Regions from separate parts of the Brenneria goodwinii genome, predicted to be linked through region 1. Evidence: predicted binding sites of a transcription regulator. Region 1 holds the regulator's gene; the other holds the start of a gene.
What was found. The regulator LexA, encoded in region 1, represses DNA repair genes until DNA is damaged. The targets are predictions, from matches to a motif close to TNCTGTATGTACATACAGNA.
Positions count from the first base shown of each region.

Region 2: the regulator LexA is predicted to act here: its motif matches at 1,149-1,168, upstream of sulA (SOS-induced cell division inhibitor SulA).

Region 1 covers NZ_CP014137.1:3,585,981-3,590,084, reverse strand. Annotated here, with positions in the region: gene plsB (glycerol-3-phosphate 1-O-acyltransferase PlsB) at 1-1,110, opposite strand, end outside; gene ACN28R_RS15940 (diacylglycerol kinase) at 1,238-1,603, shown strand; gene lexA (transcriptional repressor LexA) at 1,712-2,320, shown strand; gene zur (zinc uptake transcriptional repressor Zur) at 3,165-3,674, opposite strand; gene ACN28R_RS15925 (pirin family protein) at 3,777-4,104, opposite strand, start outside.
Region 2 covers NZ_CP014137.1:1,174,656-1,178,759, forward strand. Annotated here, with positions in the region: gene ompA (porin OmpA) at 1-258, opposite strand, end outside; gene sulA (SOS-induced cell division inhibitor SulA) at 622-1,128, opposite strand; gene ACN28R_RS05360 (TfoX/Sxy family DNA transformation protein) at 1,347-1,973, shown strand; gene yccS (YccS family putative transporter) at 2,003-4,104, opposite strand, start outside.

The sequences.
Region 1 (4,104 bases):
CAGATACTCACGGAAAATAGTGGAATACAGCTTGTTGCCTTTAAACGTGCGGCGGATGAAGAATGCCCCCAGCCGGCGGAAGATCGGCCCGGCCGGCCAGAAGTTCAGGTTGATCCCGGCGGCAATGTGCGGAGGCACCAGCCCCTGATGATAGAGTACGTAGGACAGCAGCAGGTAGTCCATGTGGCTGCGGTGGCAGGGCACATAGACAATTTCATGTCCGTCTTGCGCCAGTTGGCGTACGCGTTCGGCGTTGTGAACGTTGATCCCCTGATAGAGACGGTTCCAGGTCCAGCCTAATACCCGATCGGATAAGCGAATGGCTTCATAAGAGAAATCGGCGGCAATCTCTTCCATCAGGGCAATGGCGTTTTGCTGCGCTCGCTCATGAGAGAGCTTTTTGCTGCGCGCTTCATCATCAACGGCTTTTTTGATCGCTTTGGAGTTAAGCAGTTTGTTGAACAACTCCTGACGCACCGGAAGACGCGGGCCGACCGCAGCCAAACGCTGGCGTGCGAAATGCATGCGGGCGACGCGGGCGAGCTTGTGAGCGATGGTTTTATCCGTGCCGTGCTCGGTCGCCATATAGCGTAATGACACCGGACTGGAAAAACGGACAAAACTGTCTCTGCCCAGCCACAATACGGCAAAAAATTTCTCTATACCGTTGAGCAGGCGCAGATGCGGCGTTTGATTTTGCCCTTCGCGGCCCGGAGAACGGCCAAACATGACGGATACCGGCACCATCTGCACGTCCAGTTCAGGATTGTTTTGATGCAAATCCAGGTAGTCGTGGAACAGCTTGATCGATTCCTGCTTGGGAACGTAGTAGCGGAAAACGCGTGGACCGTCATTAATGAAGACATGACTGGGTAACTGCACGCCGCCGATATCGACCGGCTGAAGCGGATCCGGGAGACCTAACGCCTGGCACTTCGCCCTTAGCGTGAGTAAATCCGCCTGCGAATTATAAGGCAGCACATAGAGGATCGGGCGCGAGGGATCCAACCCCAGTTCGGCCACGGGGTCTATGGGAATTACCTTACTCTTCACTAACAGTTTGAGTGGAAAATTCAATAGGTTATAATAAATTTTACGCCAACCTGACATAACAACTTGAAGCCTCTTGTTAGCAATGCGTCGCAAGGATACCAGAAACTGCGCTGGAGATCTGTTGTGATAAGACAACGGGAAAGCGTTAAAACGTGAGCGAGCGTTGATAAATAATGGAGGATAGATGAATAAAGCGTCGGGGCTGACCCGGATAATCAAAGCAACCGGCTATTCCCTTCAGGGATTGAAGCAGGTATGGCGGCATGAAGCGGCATTTCGCCAGGAAACGCTGCTGGCTATTGTTGGAGCGATCATCGCCTGTCTGTTATCAATAACCTTGGTGGAAAAACTGCTGCTTATCGGAGCCGTGGTGTTGATCATGTTATTTGAACTGGTTAACAGTGCGATCGAAGCGGTGGTCGATCGCGTTGGTCTTGAACGCCATGAATTATCGGGCCGCGCAAAGGACATTGGTTCGGCAGCGGTGTTTGTCGCCATTTTGCTGGCGGCTGTCGTCTGGGGCTGTATTCTCTGGCGGCATTTTGCGTGAAGGCTTCCAGAAATTAATAAAAACCGAGGTTTACTCACATCCCGGTTCCCAATTGGCAATTAGCTGTATATACTCACAGCAAAACTGTATAAACAACCAGGGGGCGGAATGAAAGCATTAACAGCCAGACAGCAGCAGGTTTATGACCTGATCCGCGATCATCTAGCGCAGACCGGTATGCCGCCAACGCGAGCGGAAATAGCCCAGCAGCTGGGATTTCGTTCACCGAATGCCGCAGAAGAGCATCTGAAGGCATTGGCGCGTAAAGGCGTAATTGAAATTGTGTCCGGCGCATCACGCGGTATTCGTCTGCTGATGGAGGAAGAGGCTGGCATTCCGCTGATTGGCCGCGTAGCCGCGGGTGAACCGCTTTTAGCCCAGCAGCATATTGAATGTCATTATCAGGTCGATCCGTCAATGTTCAAACCCAGCGCCGATTTTCTGTTACGCGTCAGCGGGATGTCGATGAAAGACATTGGCATTATGGATGGTGATTTACTGGCTGTGCATAAAACGCAGGATGTCCATAACGGACAGGTTGTTGTGGCGCGCATTGAAGACGAAGTCACCGTCAAGCGCTTGAAAAAGCAGGGCAACACCGTTCATCTCCTGGCTGAAAACGAAGAGTTTTCTCCTATCGTTGTCGACCTGCGTCAACAAAGTTTCTCTATTGAGGGGCTGGCCGTCGGTGTTATTCGCAACGGCGACTGGAGCTGATGCCGGCGCGTTGACTGCCGGTCATCCATCCGACCTGCCATTTTCGTTTGATACTCGCCTCATATTTTGGGGCGATGTTGTTTCCTTCTTTCATGCGTATTCAATATTACCGCTACATTCTGTTGCATTTCGCCTATTTGATTTGTTGCGACATTACCGATCGTTTTCTTAATTAGATTATTAATGATGCTCTTTGAAACCCTATTTAAATAATAAAGTGAAACTATCGTCTATAGTTAATATTTAGGTGCGTTTTTTTCTCGCTTTGATATTTTTTTATTCCATTACTGGCTTTTGCCGATAGTGCGAAAATTCACTTTATATGGCAATATTTGCTATGAATAAAGAGCGAGTCAGCGTACAAGATAATACTTAAAGAATAAACTATACTTTAAATAATTCGAGTTGCAGGAAGGTAGCGACCACGGGAACCGATTTGAACGCCGCTTGCTGCGGCCCCGTAGGGACGAGCCACAGGTATGGGGCGGGTAACAAAGCCAACGCACATGCAACTTGCAGTATGACGAGTTACAGATACGCATGATCAAATGGCGACTAACCTCTGATACGGTTACGGTCGCCAAAATAATCGGCTGAAAAACAAGTTAAAGGTATGGGAAGGCAATATAATCGCGACTGCTAACCGGTAATGTTGACACGCGCAAGTTCGAATAATGGCATCCTGTGTCGAGGTGTTAACCATTTACCGTACTTGGGGTGGCGGCAGTAATGTAGGATTGGAAAGAGACGGCAGGTTTATTTTCTTTCTGACTGCAAAAATCCGGTTTGAGCGCTATTAACGGGGACAGCGGATGTTCCCTTCCCATCCTTATTATTAATGGCGTCAGCGTTTTTTAATGGGAATGGTATGGTCATGATCGCAATGGCCGGGATGTTTACAGGACGCCACTTCCTGGCAGCCCTCGCATAATCCGTGAGCTTCAATAACGCTATGGCGTAAGGTGAATCCTGCCTGCTGTGCTAACTGGCGTAGCGTCTCTTCTACGCCTTCTGTTTGGCGTTCGGTGACCTGACCGCAGCGATCGCAGATAAACAGCGCCGAAGTATGGCTGTGATCCTCAATGTGATGGCAAAGAACATAACTGTTGGTTGATTCCACCCGATGGATAAATCCCTGATCCAGCAGAAAGTCCAATGCACGGTACACCGTTGGCGGTTTCGCCTGGGGTTCTGATACCCGTAAGAGATCGAGCAGATCGTATGCGCTAATCGCGCCGGTCTGTTGCGCCATCAGCCGCAGTACTTCCTGACGTTGCGTTGTCAGGCGTACGCCACGGTGCTGACAAATCTGTTCAGCCTGGGCAAGTAGTTTGTCCTGATTGGTTGAATCCATTGTCATATACCTCGACGCATAAAGAACAAGAAGGACATCTTATCACGGCTGAGGAAAAACATAGAATCAGTGACGCGGCGTGCAGTCTGCCGGATATAGGAACTAAACGAGCAGATCAATCAGCAACGCGCGTAGCGGCGTTTCAGCCTGGATGGTTAATTCGCTTTCCTGCTGGATAAAGGCGCCATCGCCACAGTGCAGCGTATTGTCGCAAGACTGGCGGCAACTGATGGTGGCCGAACCATGAATTGACTGGAGATAGGCCCGATTGCCGTTCAGTTTAATACTCTGCTGCTCATTGTCCTGCAGCTCCAGGTGGTGGATCCACACCTGCTGACGGAGTTGCAAACTGCCGCTCTCCCCTTCGGGAGAGGCCAATAACCGGTGCCCCGTGTTATGACCGTCGAGGTTGTTCAGCGTCAATCGTTGC
Region 2 (4,104 bases), 2.4 Mb from region 1:
ACGGCCCAACCAGTCGTAACCCAGCTCAAAACCCAAATAAGGGTTAGCCTGGTAGCCCAGGAACGCACCAGCGCCTAATTTGCTTTTGATTGGGTTGTTGTTGATACCTTCATAACCGTTTCCGTAGAAACCAGTGTCATGAAATTGGGAAACACCCAGTTTGCCACCGGCGTACCAGGTGTCATCTTTTGGTGCGGCTTGGGCTACGGTAGCGAAGCCAGCCAGTGCCACTGCAATTGCGATAGCTGTTTTTTTCATTTTACGCCTCATTATCATCCAAATCGGCAATTAACACGGAAGGTTAATAGACCTTTGGTTAAAAACCTTTAGCAGGAGACTTTGCTCTTATTTATTACTCACTACCAAGTATATTGGCGTTATAAAAGAGCAACTCCAGCGAGTCAAAGTCTACAACGTGATGAGAAAGTTACAAGTATGATGTGATTCGTATCATAGATAAATTAACGATTCATACATACTTACTAACAAATAGTAGATGATTTTGACAGTTATCAATGCTTTTCTACTATAAAAAAACATACCGCAGGGCTTGATAAAGCTGGCTCAGCCGGGAAATATTCTGGTTATCCCGCGAAACGGGTGAGAAAATTCTGAATTTACTTAATGATACAATATTGGGTGAATTTTTAGACTGGAAAACAGTCTATGTGCGCCGCGATTCGTGTTTTCCGGTCTCATAATAAAACCATAAGTGTTTCCTGATTGAGCCGCCAGGCGTAATCTTACTTTTTCTTCTTCGGTCAAATCATCCGGTAACCAGCATAATACCGCGCTATAATTTCCTGTCAGCAGAGCTTTTTCCATGGCATCAACCGTGAATAAAGGATTGATGTGATTCAACTGAACGCTTTTGTCTAATGGCAGCCCTGACTGCTGTAACCATGGACGACTGAGCTTCTGTTGGGGGGACAACCAAAGTAACCAGCGTGACTGTGCTCCTAACTGTTGTAAAAGTGGGAGCAATAAATGCGTAACTATGGGTTGGTCGGCGTTATACACGATTTCACTGATAACTCCGCCACAGGATATTGAAGACGCCGCCGCTAATGGGTTACCGGAAAACGGTGACGAATGAGCATGGTAAGAACGATGTGGTAAGGGGCGCATAATGAGTTCTCCGCACAGATTGCTGTATGGATATACAGTATCCTTGGCGCGAGTGAAAATCAACCTAATTTTTTCAAAGCGCTTCGCATATTCGGCATGCAACGCGCAACAAGCTCATTTTGTGTTTGAAGACGCTTTTACCCTGTGATTAATTACTTGTTCCTGTTACGAATATTCCAGTTGACAGGGCAGGTTATTCAATACTAAGGGTCACAGTAATGAAACATTTATGCGAAAAAAGGATTTTGCAGTCTAAGCATTATTTTGCATCTTTAGGGGACATAACATCTCGTTCCCAATTTGGTGGTTACAGTATCGCAGCAAATAAAATTATTTTTGCTCTGGTGTCAGGCGGTGAACTCTACCTGCGCGCCAGCAAGAAAGATGAACAGTACTTTCATGATCGTAATATGCCTCACCTTATTTACACTAAGAGAGGCATGCCGGTTCCGTTGAATTATTATCTTGTCGATGAATCTCTATGGGAGAATACGACGCAATTATTGCGCTATGCCAGAATGTCTCTGTCAGGAGCACAGCAGGATAAAGCGGCTAGAAATCAGTGTGTGCGCTTAAAAGATTTGCCTAATCTCAATCATGATCTGGAGCGTTTGCTGTGGAAAGTCGGCATAAAAAATATTGACGAATTACAGCAATATGGGGCCAAAAGCAGTTATTTGAAATTACGGGCGATCAGTGCGAATCTGAGCGTTAATATCTTACTGGCGCTGGCCGGTGCAATATGCGGTATGCATCAGGCGGCACTGCCGACGGGTATTCGTAATGAGCTGCTGGAATGGTATGAAAGCAATGTTGTGCCTTCTTTCAAAAGACACAAACATTGATTCGGCCCGGTCCTGCCGACAGATGATTTTTATAGTTGAATCATGTCATTTTTTAATTGGGTGAGTTCGGGTAATAGCTCAATGAGCAAGCCAATTTGTTGAAGAACCAATAGTTCTTTACTATCCGGTTCCGCTGACAGGGATTGAATGCGGCTGGTTATCACGTTCAGTCCCTGACTTACTTTCAGTTCTTCTTTCTCGTTGCGATGCAGCGCATCTTCCACATAGTGGACCGCGTCATCCAGTAATTGCAGGATTTCAGGCGATGAAATCTTTTCGCGATGAGCGCCTAATGTGGAGATGTAGCTGAGTAAGGTGTGATTGAGGCACATCAGGCGGAAGGCGCTGTCCATTTTATTTCGAATGGCGTGTGGTTCCGACGACATATTGGAAACCACGGACGCTAATTCCGCATCGCAGTTATGGGCGTCGCGTCGGGCAACACGGTAAGTCAGGCTATTATCTTTTCCCTGGTGGTATTGCACCATGATCGCATCCAGATAGCGGCAATTCGCACTCAATGTTTTATTGATAACGGCCGGTAGTCCGCGAAAACGCCAGTCCGGCCAGATAAAACTTACCGCTATCCAGGCAATGGCGCATCCGAGCAGGGTATCGATTACGCGTGGCGCAGCGACTTCAAAACCTTCACCGAGCAGATTGAAACATAACAGCACCAGCAACGTAATGAACATGGTGGCATGGGCATATTGCACATGACGAAAAGCAAAAAACAGTACGCCGCTAATCACGATAAGCGTCAATTGTCCTTCAATTGACGGCACAAAATATAAAATAGGCAGCCCCAGTAAAATCCCGGTCAATGTGCCGATGATGCGCAGCGCCAGACGACGCCGTGTAGCGTTATAGTTAGGCTGACAAACAAACAAGCTGGTCAGCAGTATCCAATATCCATGCCGCATGCCTGTAAGCTGAATAAGAGCATATCCGCTGCAAAGCAGGACCGACATCCGAACCGCATGGCGAAATAGCGCTGATTGAGGGGTCAGGTGGCGGCTGATTCGCAGCCGGATATCGCTCAAGCCGGTAATTTTATCATCGGCCAGCGTATTTTCCGGATTGCTTTCTTGCTCAATGCTTTGTTCTGATTCAATGGTCGATAGCTGCGCGTCGATCGCACGCAGGTTATTCAGCAAATATTGTAACGCCTTGATTTGTGAAGAATCGGTATGATTGCTTTCGGCAATGCGCATTATTGCCAGTTCAAGATGAACGAAAGCGTGTTCAATCCTGCTATCATGCTGATATTTCTGGTGAAATAAAATAGATTGCGCTAGCTCTTGGCAAGCGCGAGCCTGCATTGAGAGTAATCGTTGAAAGCGGAACAGCACATCGCTATAGCGGAATTTTTCACGTAACTGCGAGTAATTCACGTGAGAGGAACTGGCCCGTTCATGGATGTCCTGGGCGACAAAATAGTAATGTAACGTACGACGCGTGCTTCTCTGGCCGCGATCGCCGCGCAGGCGGGTCAGCAATGAAGACTTTGTCTGGTTCAGGGTCGCCACCACCTGGCTGTTGACCATGGTGACGTCGATCAGCGGTTTATTCGAATCTTCTTCAAGGTCGGGATCGAAGAGGTTGGCTTTGGCATCAAGATAGCGCGCAAGCTGCTGATAACACTGCGCCAGGTTGTCCTGTAGCGGCCGGATAGGGAAGATCAGATGCCCGAGCAGCGTGAGCAGGTTGTACCATAATGCGCCAATCAGCAACATGATGGGTTGTTGATACCAGGTATCATAAAGCGAAATGCCCAGCATGGTGTATACCGCAATCAGCAGTGCACCAAAAGCGATGGTGGCGTAACGCTGCCCTAGCGCGCCGAGCAGGATAAAACCCCAGGTAGATAACGCGAGCCCGATGCCAAATAGCCAGGGATAGGGAAATAGCAGTTCGATTGAAACCGATGCAATGAGAAAACAGAACAAGGTAATAAACAGGTTACGTAAACGCCCGGTCAGTCTATCGTCAAGATCGGTTAATGCGGCGGCAACCACACCCAGCGTAAGCGGGATGGTTGACGTCGGCTGGCCCAGCCACCAGGGAACGGCTGCCGCACCGGCAAGCGCAATAAAAATGCGGATGTTATACAGCCAACTGCTGTTATAAA